DNA from 2 places in the Mesorhizobium sp. WSM4832 genome. Region 1 is predicted to be linked to the other one. Evidence: riboswitches for the same ligand, from Rfam matches in the RefSeq annotation. Region 1 holds a riboswitch; the other holds the start of a gene.
What was found. A riboswitch is a leader RNA that binds a small molecule or an ion and turns the genes downstream of it on or off. The one in region 1 is predicted to bind cobalamin.

Region 1 (7,147 bases):
GCCGCCCAACAACTGGCTGTCGATCTTCGGCGGCTCGGCCTGGCAGTGGGACACCAGCCGCCAGCAATATTACATGCACAATTTCCTGGCCGAGCAGCCCGACCTCAACTTCCACAACGCAGAAGTCCAGGACGCGCTGCTCGACATCACCCGCTTCTGGCTGGAGCGCGGCGTCGACGGCTTCCGCCTCGACACGATCAACTTCTATTTCCACAGCCGGGGGCTGGAGGACAATCCGCCGCTGCCGCCGGAACAGCGCAACGACCAGACCGCGCCCGCGGTCAATCCCTACAACTACCAGGACCATATCTACGACAAGAGCCGGCCGGAGAACCTCGGCTTCCTCGAGCGTTTTCGCGCGCTGCTCGACGAATATCCGGCGCAGGCTGCCGTCGGCGAGGTCGGCGATTCACAACGCGGCCTTGAAGTGGTCGCCGCCTACACCGCCGACGGCAAGCGCGTGCATATGTGCTATTCCTTCGACTTCCTGGCGCCGGAGAAGATCAGCGCCGCGAAAGCGCGCGCGGTGCTGGAGGCTTTCGGCACGGTCGCCAGCGACGGCTGGTCGTGCTGGGCCTTCTCCAACCATGACGTGATGCGCGTGGCCTCGCGCTGGGCCGCCAACGAGGCCGATCCGACCGCCTATCTCAAGGTGATCTCGGCGCTGTTGATGTCGCTGCGCGGCTCGGTCTGCATCTATCAAGGCGAAGAGCTCGGCCTTGGCGAGGCGGAGCTGAAATTCGAAGACCTGCAAGACCCCTACGGCATCCGCTTCTGGCCGGAATTCAAGGGCCGCGACGGCTGCCGCACGCCGATGGTGTGGGAAGCCGCGGCCAAGAATGGCGGCTTCTCGACCGCCAAACCCTGGCTGCCGGTGCCGGGCAAGCACCTTTCGCAAGCCGTCAATGTGCAACAGGGCGATGCAAGCTCGCTGCTCGAGCATTACCGTCGCTTCCTCGCCTTCCGGCGCCAGCATCCGGCGCTGGCCAAGGGCGACATCGACTTTATCGAAAGCGATGGCGACACCGTCGCCTTCACTCGCCGCGAGGGCAACGAGCGGATCGTCTGCGCTTTCAACCTCGGCAGCAAGCCCGCCGTGGTCAATCTTGGCCAAGGCGCGCTGCAACCCTTGCCCGGACATGGCTTTTCGGGACAGACTGGCAGCGGGCCGGTCCGCCTCGGCGGATACGGCGCCTGGTTCGGGCGAATCGACTGAACTTGCAGACAGAGATTAACGGGAGGAGAAAATCATGGCCGATGTCACGCTCAACCAGGTGAAGAAATCATACGGCAACCTCAACATTCTCCACGGCATCGACCTCGACATCAAATCGGGCGAGTTCATCGTCTTTGTCGGGCCGTCGGGTTGCGGCAAGTCGACCTTGCTCAGGTCGATCGCCGGCCTTGAGGAGATCACCTCGGGCGAGCTGAAGATCGACGGCGAGGTGGTGAACGACGTGCCGCCGTCGAAGCGGGGCATCGCCATGGTGTTCCAGTCATACGCGCTCTATCCGCATATGACGGTCTACGACAACATGGCCTTCTCGATGAAGATCGGCAAGGAAAGCAAGGCGGAGATCGACAAGCGGGTGCGGCAGGCGGCCGAAATCCTGCAGCTGACCAAATATCTCGACCGCCTGCCCAAGGCGATGTCGGGCGGCCAGCGCCAGCGTGTCGCCATCGGCCGCGCCATCGTGCGCAACCCGAAAGTGTTCCTGTTCGACGAGCCGCTGTCGAACCTCGACGCAGCACTTCGCGTCGCCACCCGCATCGAGATCGCCAAGCTCAAGGAATCGATGCCGAACACGACGATGATCTACGTCACACACGACCAGGTCGAGGCGATGACGCTGGCGGACCGCATCGTGGTGCTGAAGGATGGCGTCGTCGAGCAGGTCGGCACGCCGATGGAGCTGTACAAACGGCCCGGGAACCTGTTTGTGGCCCAGTTCATCGGCTCGCCGGCCATGAACATATTGCCGGCCAAGATCGAGAAGGCCGGCAATCCGACCGTGGTCAGCCATGTCGGCGGCCGCAAGGCGACTGTGCCGATCGCGACGCCGGCTTCGGCAAGCGGTGCCGCGGTCAGCTTCGGCGTGCGGCCGGAGGATCTCGCGATCGCCACCGGCGCGGACTATCTGTTCGAAGGCAAGGTGGACTATATCGAGCAGCTTGGCGAGGTTCAGCTTGTCTATGTCGATATCGGCCGCACCGACCTGCCATTGGTGACCAAGCTGCCGGGCAATGTCGAGGTCAAGCGCGGCGAGACCCTGCGGCTCAACGCCGGCGCCGGCGATCTGCACATCTTCGACACGGACGGCCACTCCTTCACGCTGCATCGCGAGGAAGCGAAGGCGGCCTGAGCGCGCAAAGCGCCTGCCGCAACGAAGAAGCGGCGGCCATGGCCGCCGCTTCTATTTTAATCGCAGTCGGCTGTTAACGGTTGCCGAAGTGGTCGCGGTCTGCACCCTGCGGAGCCGACTTCTGCACGTCACGCGACGAGTTCAGCAGCTTGTAAACCGTCGAGTCGTCGCGGATCGACGAGGTGCGCGTGGTGTCGACGGCCGGAGCCGGCTGGTTGACGCCACTGTTGTTGTAATTGTCGCTGCCTGCAAAAGCAGCCGTGGAAACGGCCATCAGGGCCGCGGTGGCAAGAAGGATCTTCTTCATTTTCAGTACTCCTGAATTCCTGTCGGGCCAAGACGGCGGGCGCACCCGCCGCCGGTCCTGAATCGGCTGTTAGTTGTTGCCGAAGAGGTTGTGGTCGGCACCCGTCTTAACGGGGTTCTGCGCGGCCGGCTCCGCCTTGCGGACCGAGGCCGTGTAGGACGAGTCGACCGAAGCGGCCGCCTGGTTGCCTTCATTCGGGTTGTAATGGTCGCTACCAGCAAAGGCGTTGCCGGAAATTGCCAGAAGGGCCGCGGCAGTGAGAACAATCTTTTTCATTTTTGCTACTCCAGTATTTTTATTCAGTCCGTCTAGCGGCGTGTCTTGGGAATGAAATCGCGTCGTTCGGACAGCGCTGATTTGGGTGAGCCGACCGCCGGATTCCAATCACGAAGTTTTTCCGGCTGGACCATGAATCCACACCTTGAAATTGTCATAAGCATGCCTACGATCTATTTTTCTCTTTTTAATTCAATTATTTAGATGAATATGCCGCTTGGCTCACCGAGTGTGTCATAGCGACAGCGTTCACCCCCTATTGCACGCACCGTCAACAGAAACGAACCGTTCGGTTCGATTTTAGGATCTGCTAATAGTCACTTTTTGATACTGTTAACTATTTCCCCCCATTGCGACGGTCGATTCGACTGGCTCCGGGGCCAGGATTCAGACTGAAGCGAACTCACTTGCCGCCCGTGTCGCGCCGCATGGATGCGATGTCGCTTTCATGCCGACGGCGCTCTCTGCTCCGTGATTAGATCAGGCCATCTCAGGTGCCGCTGCGTCGTGACGGGGCGGAGAATTGGGAAGCCGGTCGAAATCCGGCGCTGCCCCCGCAACGGTGGTGGAGTGAAGTCGCAACGGGAGACCACTGGGCCTTGGCCTGGGAAGGTGTCGCGACCGCCCCGCAAGGGCAACTCCAGAGCCCGGAAACCAGCCAGGGACATTTTTGAACTCGACTGATCGCGGTGGGCGATCAAGGGGCGGATAGCGCATGCCGGTCAGTCGGCGGCAGCCGTTCTTCTCCATCTCCACCAGTTCAGTCCTTGACATGAGGACAGGACATGGACGCGCGCAACGACATGCTGAGGCTCCTGCAGAGCCGCAAGCCGGGCTACTCGCTGGAGCAGCCCTTCTATACAGACCCTGGCTTCTTCAAGCTCGACATGGAGCTCATCTGGTACCGCGACTGGCTGTTCATTGGCCATGACTGCGAGCTGCCTAAGCCGGGCAGCTTCGTCACCGTGCAGATCGGCGATTATCCGGTGGTTCTGGTGCGCGACCAGCAGGGCAAGATCAACGCCTTCCACAATTCCTGCCGGCATCGTGGCAGCCGGGTGTGCAACACCGACAAGGGCATGGCCGCCAAGCTGGTCTGCCCCTACCATCAGTGGACTTACGAGCTCGACGGCCGGCTGCTTTTTGCTCGCCAGATGGCCGAGGGGTTCGACAAGAGCCGGTTCGGACTGAAGCCGGTCGCCTGCGAAAGCGTCGGCGGCTACATTTTCATTTGCCTCGCCGGCGAGCCGGCCGGCTTCGCGCCGATGCGCGCCATGATCGAGCCGTATCTTCTGCCGCACCGCCTCAGCGAGGCGAAGATCGCTTTCGAGTCGACCATCATCGAGAAGGGCAACTGGAAGCTGGTCTGGGAGAACAACCGCGAGTGCTATCACTGCGCCGGCAATCATCCCGAACTCTGCAAGACTTTCCCGGAAGCACCCACGGTGACCGGCGTGCACGGTGCCGAAAGCGACCCGGAAATGCAGGCGCATTGGGCGAAATGCGAGGCGGCGGGCCTGCCCAGCCGCTTCCGCATCGATCCGGCTGGCCAGTATCGCGCCACCCGCGCGCCGCTGCTGCGCGATGCGGTGAGCTATACGATGAACGGCAAGCGCGCGGTCCGTAAGGATCTCTCGGCCAATGTCAGCGCCGACCGTATCGGCACGTTGATGCACTACCATTACCCGACGACGTGGAACCACATCCTCATCGACCACGCGGTCACCTTCCGCGTGCTGCCGATCAGCGCCACCGAAACCGCCGTGACGACCAAATGGCTGGTGCACAAGGACGCGGTCGAGGGCGTCGACTATGACCTCGCCGAGCTCACCCATGTCTGGACCGAGACCAACGACCAGGACCGCCGCATCGTCGAGGAGAACGCCTTCGGCATCCTGTCACCGGCCTACGAACCCGGTCCCTATTCGGAGCTGCACGAGGGCGGCGTCATCCAGTTCGTCGACTGGTACGCGTCCTTCATAGGACCGCGCCTTGGCGAGCGGGACCGGCCGACGCTGCGCAGCGTCGCCTGAGGGCTGGGAGATGAACGCCATGACCGAACTCGGCCTCTACCGCCATCTCGACGAGATGACGCCCTGGAACGACCGGCTGCAGGTGCTGGAGGTGATCGGCGTCAGCGACGAGGCGCCCGACGTGAAGACCTTTGCCTTCCGCTCCGACAACCAGACCTGGTTCCGCTACAGACCGGGCCAGTTCATCACGCTGGAATTGCCGACCGCCAACGGGCCGCTGATGCGCACCTATACGCTGTCGTCGTCGCCGTCGCGGCCATTCTCGCTCGCGGTGACGGTAAAGGCGCAGAGCGGCAGCATCGGCACACGCTGGATGTTCGACAATTTGAAGCCGGGGGCGCTCGTCAAAGCCTACGGGCCCGCGGGCGATTTCTCGCTGCACAGCCACCCGGCGGCAAAGTATCTGTTCATTTCGGCCGGTTCGGGCGTCACGCCGATGATGTCGATGCTGCGTTGGCTGAACGACTGCGCGCCGTGGACCGATGTCGGCTTCGTCAATTGCGCGCGGCGGCCCGAGGAGATCATCTTCCGCAGGGAGCTCGAATTGCTCGGCACCCGCATGCCCGGCCTCTCGCTCGGCTTCATGATCGAGGAGCGGTCGAGCCGCGAAGGCTGGTTCGGCCATATGGGCCGCATCGACGCCATCCGGCTGCCGCTGCTGGCGCCCGATTTCCGCGAGCGCGAGATCTTCTGCTGCGGTCCCGATCCTTTCATGCGCGCCGTGCGCCAGATGCTGGACGCTTCAGGCTTCGACATGAGCCGCTACCATCAGGAGAGCTTCGCCGCGCCGCTTGTCGAGGAAATTGCGGCACCCTTCGCACCGGCGGATGGCGCACATGTCTCTGTCGACGCGGCGACGCCCGTCCGCTTCTCGCTTTCCGGCGTCGACGCCGAATGCGTTGCCGGACAGACCGTGCTGCAGACGGCACGCGCCGCCGGTGTCAGGATCCCGGCAGCTTGCGAATTCGGCCTTTGCGGAACCTGCAAGGTCAGGAAGGCTGCGGGCGAGGTCGCGATGGATCACAATGGCGGCATCCTCGACCACGAGATCGAGGACGGCTTCATCCTGGCCTGCTGCTCGAAGCCATTGTCGGCGCTGGAAATTGAGGCCTGAACCGCGAATCAATCCCAAAAAGGTCGAAATGGCGCCGACTTGCCTTAAATCGGCGTTCAAACGCCATAACGCTCGGTGCGGATAATCCCTGCCGGAACGCCGGCACCGATCAGCGACTCGGCAGCGGCCGAGACGAACGCGTTCGAGCCGCAGACATAGGCAAGCCTCGGCGCCTTCGGCAGCCGCTCGATGGCCTGCACCATCATCCGGGGGTCGACGCGCCGGGAATAGTCGGACGGCCGCCTCGCCTGTTCGCGGGTCAGCGTCAGCACCAGATCGAACCCATCGCGGCGATCGTCGAGGCCGATCAGTTCGTCGCGGAAGATCACTTCGTCCCAGACCCGCGCCGAGAACACTAGCGCAACGGGCACCGCCTTGTTGCGCAGCGTGCGATGACGCACCATCGCCATCAGCGGCACGACTCCCGATCCGCCGCCGACCAGAAGGATCGGCCCGCCGTCGCTCTCCTCCCAGATGAAATGGCCGCCCAGCGGTCCGCGCAGCTCGATCTCGTCGCCGACCGCCGCCACGTCGTGGAAGAAGGGCGAAACCTCGCCGTCGTCGAGGCGCTCGATCGCGAGCTCGATGCCCGCACCGGCTTCCGGCGCAGAAGCAATGGAGTAGGAGCGACGCGCCTGATAGCCGTCCGGCGCCGTCAGCCTGATGTCGACATGCTGCCCCGCCAGATGGGTGAAGGGCCGCGACGGCTGGAACCAGAAGCTGGTGACGCGCGGGGTGCGCTTTTCGATGCGGGTGATCTTGGCTGCCTGCCAGGGCGATTGCGGCGACGGCCCGGCGCTCATGGTTCGCCACTCACGGTTTGCCACTCACGGGGCCGCTCCTCAGGGATCGCTCGAATAGCGCTGCTCGCGCCACGGGTCGCCATAGATGTGATAGCCGCGCAGCTCCCAGAATCCCGGCTCGTCGCGCTCGGTGAACTGCAGCCCGTTCACCCATTTGGCCGATTTCCAGAAATAGAGGTGCGGCACCAACAGCCGTGCCGGTCCGCCATGATCGGGCGTGATCGGCTTGCCCTCATAGAGCAGCGCCACCA
Region 2 (7,147 bases), on a different contig from region 1:
GCGAGATCGGCCTCGGCGCGCAGATCCTGAAGGATCTCGGCATTTCCTCGATCAACCTGATCGCCTCGCGCGAGCGCCACTATGTCGGTCTCGAGGGCTTTGGCATTCATATCGCCAAGACAGAAATTTTGTAGCTGGCTAACGCCCTCGCGACTTCGTCATCCACGGGCGAAGCAAGGAGCGAAGCGACGCGCGAAGACCCGAGGATCCATTCCGTGACTTCGACGCGCTGCGACGGTTCAGAATTCTGCTCCGCTGCGCTCTACGATCAAGGTAACGGAATGGATCCTCGGGTCTGCGCTCCGCTTCGCGTCGCTCCGCCCGTGGATGACGACGTCGCGGAGGCTCGGACAATTCCAAACGTTTGCGAAACGAGTGTCGGAACGCTCCCAACCATCACTCTGCGGGCACTGCCGCCTCGCCCCGATCCACGTCGCAATCACCCGTCGCCAGCCGGCATTGGCCGGCGAGCACGGTGGCAAGAGCGATCGCGCCTGCCGCGACGGACACAAAGAACCCGCTCTGCGGACCGAAATTGTCGACCATCCAGCCGGCGGCGAAGGAGCCCAGCGCCATGCCGATGCCGATGCCGGTCGTCACCCAGGTGACGCCTTCGGTCAGCATTGCCGGCGGCACGTGGCGTTCGATCAGGCCGAAGGCGGTGATGAAGGTCGGCGAGATCGCGACGCCGCTGACGAAGACGGCAAGCGCCAGCGTCGGCACGGTGTCGGCGAAGAGCAGCGGCAGCGTGCTGATCGCAAGGACGGTGACCGCGAGCGCCAATTGCCGCTGCAGCGGCGCCTTCAGGCTGAGCGCGCCGACGATGATGCCGAGCACGAAGGATCCAAGCGCATAGACGCCGATGACGAGGCTCGCCGCTTGCGGTTGGCCGAGCTCCTTGGTGATGGCGACGGTGGTGACTTCCGTGGTGGCGAAGGTCGCGCCGACGAAGATCAGCGCGAAGGTGATGATCTGGACCGGCCGCAGGCGGATCGCAGAACTGGCCGCGCCATGCCCCGCCGGGCGGACGGGCGGCTCGGACGTGCGCTGGAGCAGGAATGCCGCCGAGCCGAGCGCAAGCAGCAATGTGCTGACGACCATGCCGGCTTCGGGAAACAGCGCCGCGCTCAAGCCCACCGACAGCGAGGCGCCGGCGATATAGACCAGTTCGTCAGCGGCCGATTCGAAGGCGAAGGCGGTGTTGAGCTCGGGACGATCGCGAAAGATCTCGGTCCAGCGCGCCCTGACCAGAGCCGGGATGCTGGGCATGGCGGCGGCAAGCAGCGCCGACCCGAACAAGGTCCAGACTGGCCAGTGCTGGTTGGCCGCCACGGTCAATGTCGCGAAGGAAAGCACCGAGACAAGCGTCATCGGCGCGGCCACCGCTGTCTGGCCGCGCCGGTCCACCAGCCGCGACACTTGCGGCGACAGGAAAGCGTTGACCAGCGCATAGGTCGCGGAAACCGCGCCGGCCAGCCAGTATTCGCCATGCGTCTGCGACAGCATCGCCACGATGCCGATCGGCGCCATGGCGATCGGCAACCGCGCGATGAAGGCAGCGGCGGCAAAGCCTTTCGTGCCGGGAGCCCGAAAGATGTCCGAATATGGGTTTCGCATGATCCTGCTCCTCGACAAGGGAAGGCGCTGCGATTACATACGCAGCGTATGAGTGTCAGATAGTTCATACGTTGCGTATGTCAATTGGCATACGATGCGTATGTTAATAGGTCCAGAGCCATGCACAGACCGCGCAAGGAGATGATCGCTGAGACACGCGCCAAGCTGATCGCGGCCGGCCGCCACGCCTTCGGCACGATCGGCTATGCCGAGGCCTCGATGGACGATTTCACCGCTTCGGCCGGCCTGACGCGCGGCGCGCTCTACCATCATTTCGGCGACAAGAAAGGGCTGCTGCAGGCGGTGATCGCCGAAATCGACGGCGAGATGGCCGTGCGTGTCAACGAGGTGGCTTCGAAAGCACCGACCCGCTGGCGGCACTTCGTCGACGAATGCACCACCTATATCGAGATGGCGCTGGAGCCGGAGATCCAGCGCATCATGTTCCGCGACGGCCCGGCCGTGCTCGGCGATCCGGCGCAGTGGCCGAACGCCAACGCCTGCACCGCGTCAATGACGGATCATCTGACCAGGCTGCAGGAGGAAGGCGTCGTCGTTCCCGATTTCGATCCCGAGACCGCCGCGCGGCTTATCAACGGCGCCAGCAGCCAGGCCGCGCAGCGCATCGCCAATTCGAAAGATCCCGAAGCGACGTCGAAGAAGGCGATCGCGGCGTTCAAGCAACTGCTCGAAGGCTTGCGAAAGAAGCTTTGAGGGCACGCTTGGGTAACCAAGCCACCGCGTTGTGCACCGGTTTCGGGCCAGCGCAACCCTGCCGCGATTGACAATCAATGGGGCGAGCGCATCCTTCTGCGCCACCTACTATAGCACCGCGCGTTCTTTGAACGCGCAAAGGACGCTGTAAAAACTTGATTCAGCGCATGATCCTTCTCCGAAAATCGATTCCGATTTTCGGGGTCATGCGCGAGGGTTGGAGAGTCGGGGCATGTGGGACTTCAGCATCGCCAGGTCGGTGTCCATCATGATGCGGACATGGCCGTTCATCGTCTTTCGCATGATCGTCTATTTCGGCATCACGATCGCCTACATCATGGCGACCGGCACGGGCGCCAGCGTCGGCTACGGCGTCGGCCACATCTCGACCGATCCTGACGGCCCGACGTCATTTGCGCTCTGGGGCGGCGTGGTCGGCTTCGGCGTCGTCTCGATCGCCGTCTACTGGATCCGCGAATACATCCTCTACGTGCTCAAGGCCGGCCATATCGCCGTCATGGTGCATTTGATCGACGGCCGTGACGTTCCCGACGGCCAGGGCCAGATCGCCTACGCGAAGGAAGTGGTGACCCAGCGTTTCGCCGAGGCCAACATCCTTTTCGTCGTCGACCAGTTGGTCAAGGGCGCCATCCGCGCCATCACCGGCCTGATCGGCGGCATCGCCGCCTTCCTGCCCATTCCGGGCCTGAGCGGGCTGGTCAGCTTCATCAACACCGTCATCCGCCTGTCGCTGACCTATGTCGACGAGATCATCCTCGGTTACAACATCCGCATCAATTCGAGCTCGCCTTTCGAGACGGCGCGGCAAGGCGTCGTGCTTTACGCGCAGAACGGCAAGCACATGGTCAAGAATGCCGTCTGGCTGGCGGTGATCATGTGGGGCGTGTCCTTCGTCATCTTCCTGTTGATGCTGGCGCCTGCCGCCGCGATCCTTTGGGTCATGCCGGGTCAGCTTGCCGGCTGGGCTTTCGTGCTGGCAATCGTCTTTGCCTGGGCCTTCAAGGCAGCCTTCATCGAGCCTTTTGCGATCGCCTCCCTGATGCAGGTCTATTTCGAAGCCATCGAGGGCCAGGTCCCCAACCCCGAATGGGACGGCCGGCTGGCCGAGGCATCCTCGAAGTTCAGGGAACTGCGCGACAAGGCGCTGGGCTCCGTCGGTGGCGGCTCGCGCTGGGATACGCCCCGGGCCGCTTGATCAGCGGCCGGCCGATCAGGGCTTTGGCGGACAGCCAAGCCTTGCTATCGCCGATTTGAGCGGCGCTTCGCCGGCGCCGCGAAACGTCTCGCTCATCACCAGTTCCGGCAGCGGCAGGCGCTTGCCCCAGCCATGCGCTTCGAGGTCCGGCCTCGGCGCGAAGGCCGAAACGCGGCCGACGCAGAGATAGGCGATCGGCGTGACATGTTCTGGAATTGACAGAAGCTGCTTGAGCGCTTCGGTTTCGATGATGCTGACCCAGCCGACGCCGACGCCTTCGGCTCGCGCCGCCAGCCAGAAATTCTGCACGGCGCAGACGGTGCTGTAGAGGTCCATTTCCGGATTGTGCCAGCGCCCCAGCGGCGAGTCCTTTGATCGCTGCCGGTCGCAGGTGATGCACAGATTGAGAGCAGCTTCGCAGATGCCTTCGAGCTTGAGCTTGCGGTAGAGCGCCTGCCGCTCCGCCTCGATCGCCGGCAGTTCCTGCTCGCGCGCGGCGAGGAACAGGTCGCGCACCTGCCGCCGCCTTGCTGCATCGCGAATGACGATGAAGTTCCACGGCTGCATATAGCCGACCGACGGCGCATGGTGGGCGGCGGTGAGCAAGCGCGCCAGCACACCGTCATCGAGATCGTCCGGGATAAAATGGCTGCGCACGTCGCGCCTGGTGAACATCGCCCGGTAGACGGCGTCGCGCGCAAATTGGTCAAAGTCATCGCCGCTTGCGGCGATCGCTGCTGCCGTCATCGCTTTTCCCCTTGCGACAAGCAGTCACCCGCCTGACCAAGCGGATGACCATGTCTGCCAGGCCGGTCTTCTGGCTCGGGATCGTCCCGCATCCGGCGCCTTCCCGTCATCGACAGTGGCTTTGCCGGCGCGGTCCCCCTCACAGCGTTGGGCACGCCACGGAGTTCAACCGTGTTCCCGATTCTCCCGCGTCGCGGGCACCAGGCAGCGAGGCGACCTTACCGCGAAGCTTGGGCAGCGCCAATGGCGCGGGCGACATGGCAAGGCGCAATTTTCCCCAGCCATTCGGCTTCCAAACATGGTCATCCACGTCGCGGGTGCCTAGATTAGGCGCCATGGCCACCCGTCTCTACACGCACCCGATCTTCCTGGAACACATCACGCCGCCCGGCCACCCCGAGCGGCCCGATCGCCTGCGCGCCATCGAACGCGTGCTGGACGACGAGGCTTTTTCGGCGCTCGACCGCGTCAAGGCGCCGGAAGGTGACGAGGCGACTATCCTTTACGCGCATCCCGAGGACTTCGTCGAACGCGTGCGAGCGGCGATCCCTCAGAGCGGCATCGCCTCGATCGATGCTGACACCAGCGCCAGCCCGAAGAGCTGGCAGGCCGCGGTGACGGCGATCGGCGGCGCCAATGCGGCGGTAGACGACGTCTTCGAGGGCCGCGCCGCCAATGCCTTCGTCGCCGCCCGCCCGCCCGGCCACCATGCCGAAAAGGCGACGGCAATGGGTTTTTGCCTGTTCAATACGGCGGCCATCGCCGCCCGCTATGCGCAGAAGAAGCATCAGGCCGAACGCGTCGCCATCGTCGACTGGGACGTCCACCACGGCAACGGCACGCAGGACATTTTCTGGGACGATCCGTCGGTGCTCTACTGCTCGACGCACCAGATGCCGCTTTACCCGGGCACCGGGGCGAAGAGCGAAACCGGCGCCGGCAACATCGTCAACGCCCCGCTCGCGCCGCAGACCGGCAGCGATCTGTTCCGCGACGCCTTCCTGTCGCGCGTGCTGCCGTCCATCGATGCGTTCGCGCCGGACCTGATCATCATTTCCGCCGGCTTCGACGCGCACCACCGCGACCCGCTCGCCGAGATCAACCTGACCGAGGATGATTTCGACTGGGCGACCGGCCAGCTGATGGAGCGCGCCGGCCGCCACAGCCGCAATAGGCTCGTCAGCCTGCTGGAAGGCGGCTACGATCTGCAGGGACTGGCATTTTCGGTCGCCGCCCATGTCGGGCGGCTGATGAAGGGATAAAGCATGGCTGTCGAAGGCAATGAGGACGTCAAGGCGATGAGCTTCGAACAGGCGCTCGACGCGCTGGAGAAGATCGTCGACGATCTGGAGCGCGGCGACGTCCCGCTCGACCAGTCAATCAAGATCTATGAGCGCGGCGAAGCGCTCAAGGCCCATTGCGACCGGCTGCTGAAGGCGGCCGAGGACAAGGTCGAGAAGATCAGGCTGTCGCGCGACGGCAAGCCGGTTGGAACGGAACCGCTCGACGCGGAATAGTTGACAAAGGGTGGGGCAGAGAAAGCAGGTAAGGAGTTCAAGCCATGTGCCGCAACATCAAGACCTTGGCCAATTTCGAACCGCCGGCGACCAATGACGAAGTGCATGACGCCGCGCTTCAGTTCGTCCGTAAGCTGAGCGGCTCGACCAAGCCGTCCAAACGCAACGAGCATGCCTTCCACCATGCTGTCGAGGCGATTGCCGCCGCGGCGCGCGAGTTGCTGGATTCGCTTGAAACGACACAGGAACCACGCAATCGCGAGGAAGTGGCGGCCAAGGCGAAAGCCAGGTCGGCGCTGCGCTTCGCCTAAGGGACAACATGAGCTTCTTTCCAGGAAACGATCCCGAACCCGGTGACGCCTTCGCCTGCGATCAGATCGAGTTGATGGTCATCCCCAACGCCAAGGATATCGGCGGTTTCGAGGTACGCCGCGCCCTGCCGACGGCGAAACGCCGTCTGGTCGGGCCGTTCATCTTCTTCGACCGCATGGGCCCTGCCATCCTGCGCGCCGGCCACGCGCTCGACGTGCGCCCGCATCCGCATATCGGGCTGTCCACCGTCACCTATCTGTTCGACGGCAGGATCAGGCATCGCGACTCGCTCGGCACCGAAATGGTGATCGCGCCGGGCGACGTGAATTTGATGACCGCCGGCCGCGGCATCGTTCACTCCGAGCGCACGCCGGAAGAGTTGCGCGGCGCGCCGATGTCGGTCTCCGGCCTGCAGACCTGGCTCGCGCTGCCGGACGGCAAGGAAGAAGTCGCCCCGGTGTTCGCCAACACGTCGGTGGCCCGCTTGCCCGAGATCGATGCCGACGGCGTTAGCGGCCGCGTCGTCATCGGCGAGTTTTCGGGGCTGCGCTCGCCGGTCGCGACCGCCTCGGACACGCTTTACGCCGACCTGCGCCTGGCATCGGGTGCCAGCCTGAAAATCCCGGCCGATGCCGAGGAGCGCGCCATCTACACGCTGGACGGCGACGTCTCGATCGCCGGCGATGTTTTCCCGGCCGAGCGGCTTCTGGTGTTCAAGCCGGGCGAGGAAATCGTCGTTTCCTCCGAGCGCGGCGCGCATTTCATGCTGTTCGGCGGCGCCTCGCTGGGCTCCAAGCGCTACATCTGGTGGAATTTCGTCGCGTCCTCGAAAGAACGTATCGAGCAGGCCAAGCAGGAATGGAAGACAGGCCGCTTCGATATCGTTCCTGGCGATGAGGAAGAGTTCATCCCGCTGCCCGAAGGTTAAGGTGGGCGAAGGCTGCGCGTCACTGACGCGCATTTACATTCGCCTGCCGGCGGCCTATTCCCGCGCATGATTATGGCGCAATTCGCTGGTAGCGCC

Region 2: another riboswitch for cobalamin. It lies ahead of bluB (5,6-dimethylbenzimidazole synthase); the one in region 1 lies ahead of AC0L2L_RS01860 (aromatic ring-hydroxylating oxygenase subunit alpha).

What each region holds. Positions count from the first base shown of each region.
Region 1 covers NZ_JBVVQH010000001.1:387,789-394,935, reverse strand. Annotated here, with positions in the region: gene bglA (beta-galactosidase BglA) at 1-1,216, shown strand, start outside; gene AC0L2L_RS01875 (ABC transporter ATP-binding protein) at 1,251-2,363, shown strand; gene AC0L2L_RS01870 (DUF680 domain-containing protein) at 2,437-2,670, opposite strand; gene AC0L2L_RS01865 (DUF680 domain-containing protein) at 2,740-2,946, opposite strand; cobalamin riboswitch at 3,422-3,623, shown strand; gene AC0L2L_RS01860 (aromatic ring-hydroxylating oxygenase subunit alpha) at 3,732-4,979, shown strand; gene AC0L2L_RS01855 (FAD-binding oxidoreductase) at 4,999-6,093, shown strand; gene AC0L2L_RS01850 (ferredoxin reductase) at 6,150-6,896, opposite strand; gene AC0L2L_RS01845 (molybdopterin-dependent oxidoreductase) at 6,936-7,147, opposite strand, start outside.
Region 2 covers NZ_JBVVQH010000007.1:237,734-244,880, reverse strand. Annotated here, with positions in the region: gene ribB (3,4-dihydroxy-2-butanone-4-phosphate synthase) at 1-134, shown strand, start outside; gene AC0L2L_RS12860 (MFS transporter) at 397-1,617, opposite strand; gene AC0L2L_RS12855 (TetR/AcrR family transcriptional regulator) at 1,738-2,331, shown strand; gene AC0L2L_RS12850 (hypothetical protein) at 2,564-3,547, shown strand; gene bluB (5,6-dimethylbenzimidazole synthase) at 3,563-4,294, opposite strand; cobalamin riboswitch at 4,337-4,515, opposite strand; gene AC0L2L_RS12840 (histone deacetylase family protein) at 4,630-5,556, shown strand; gene AC0L2L_RS12835 (exodeoxyribonuclease VII small subunit) at 5,560-5,811, shown strand; gene AC0L2L_RS12830 (DUF2277 domain-containing protein) at 5,856-6,122, shown strand; gene AC0L2L_RS12825 (pirin family protein) at 6,131-7,051, shown strand.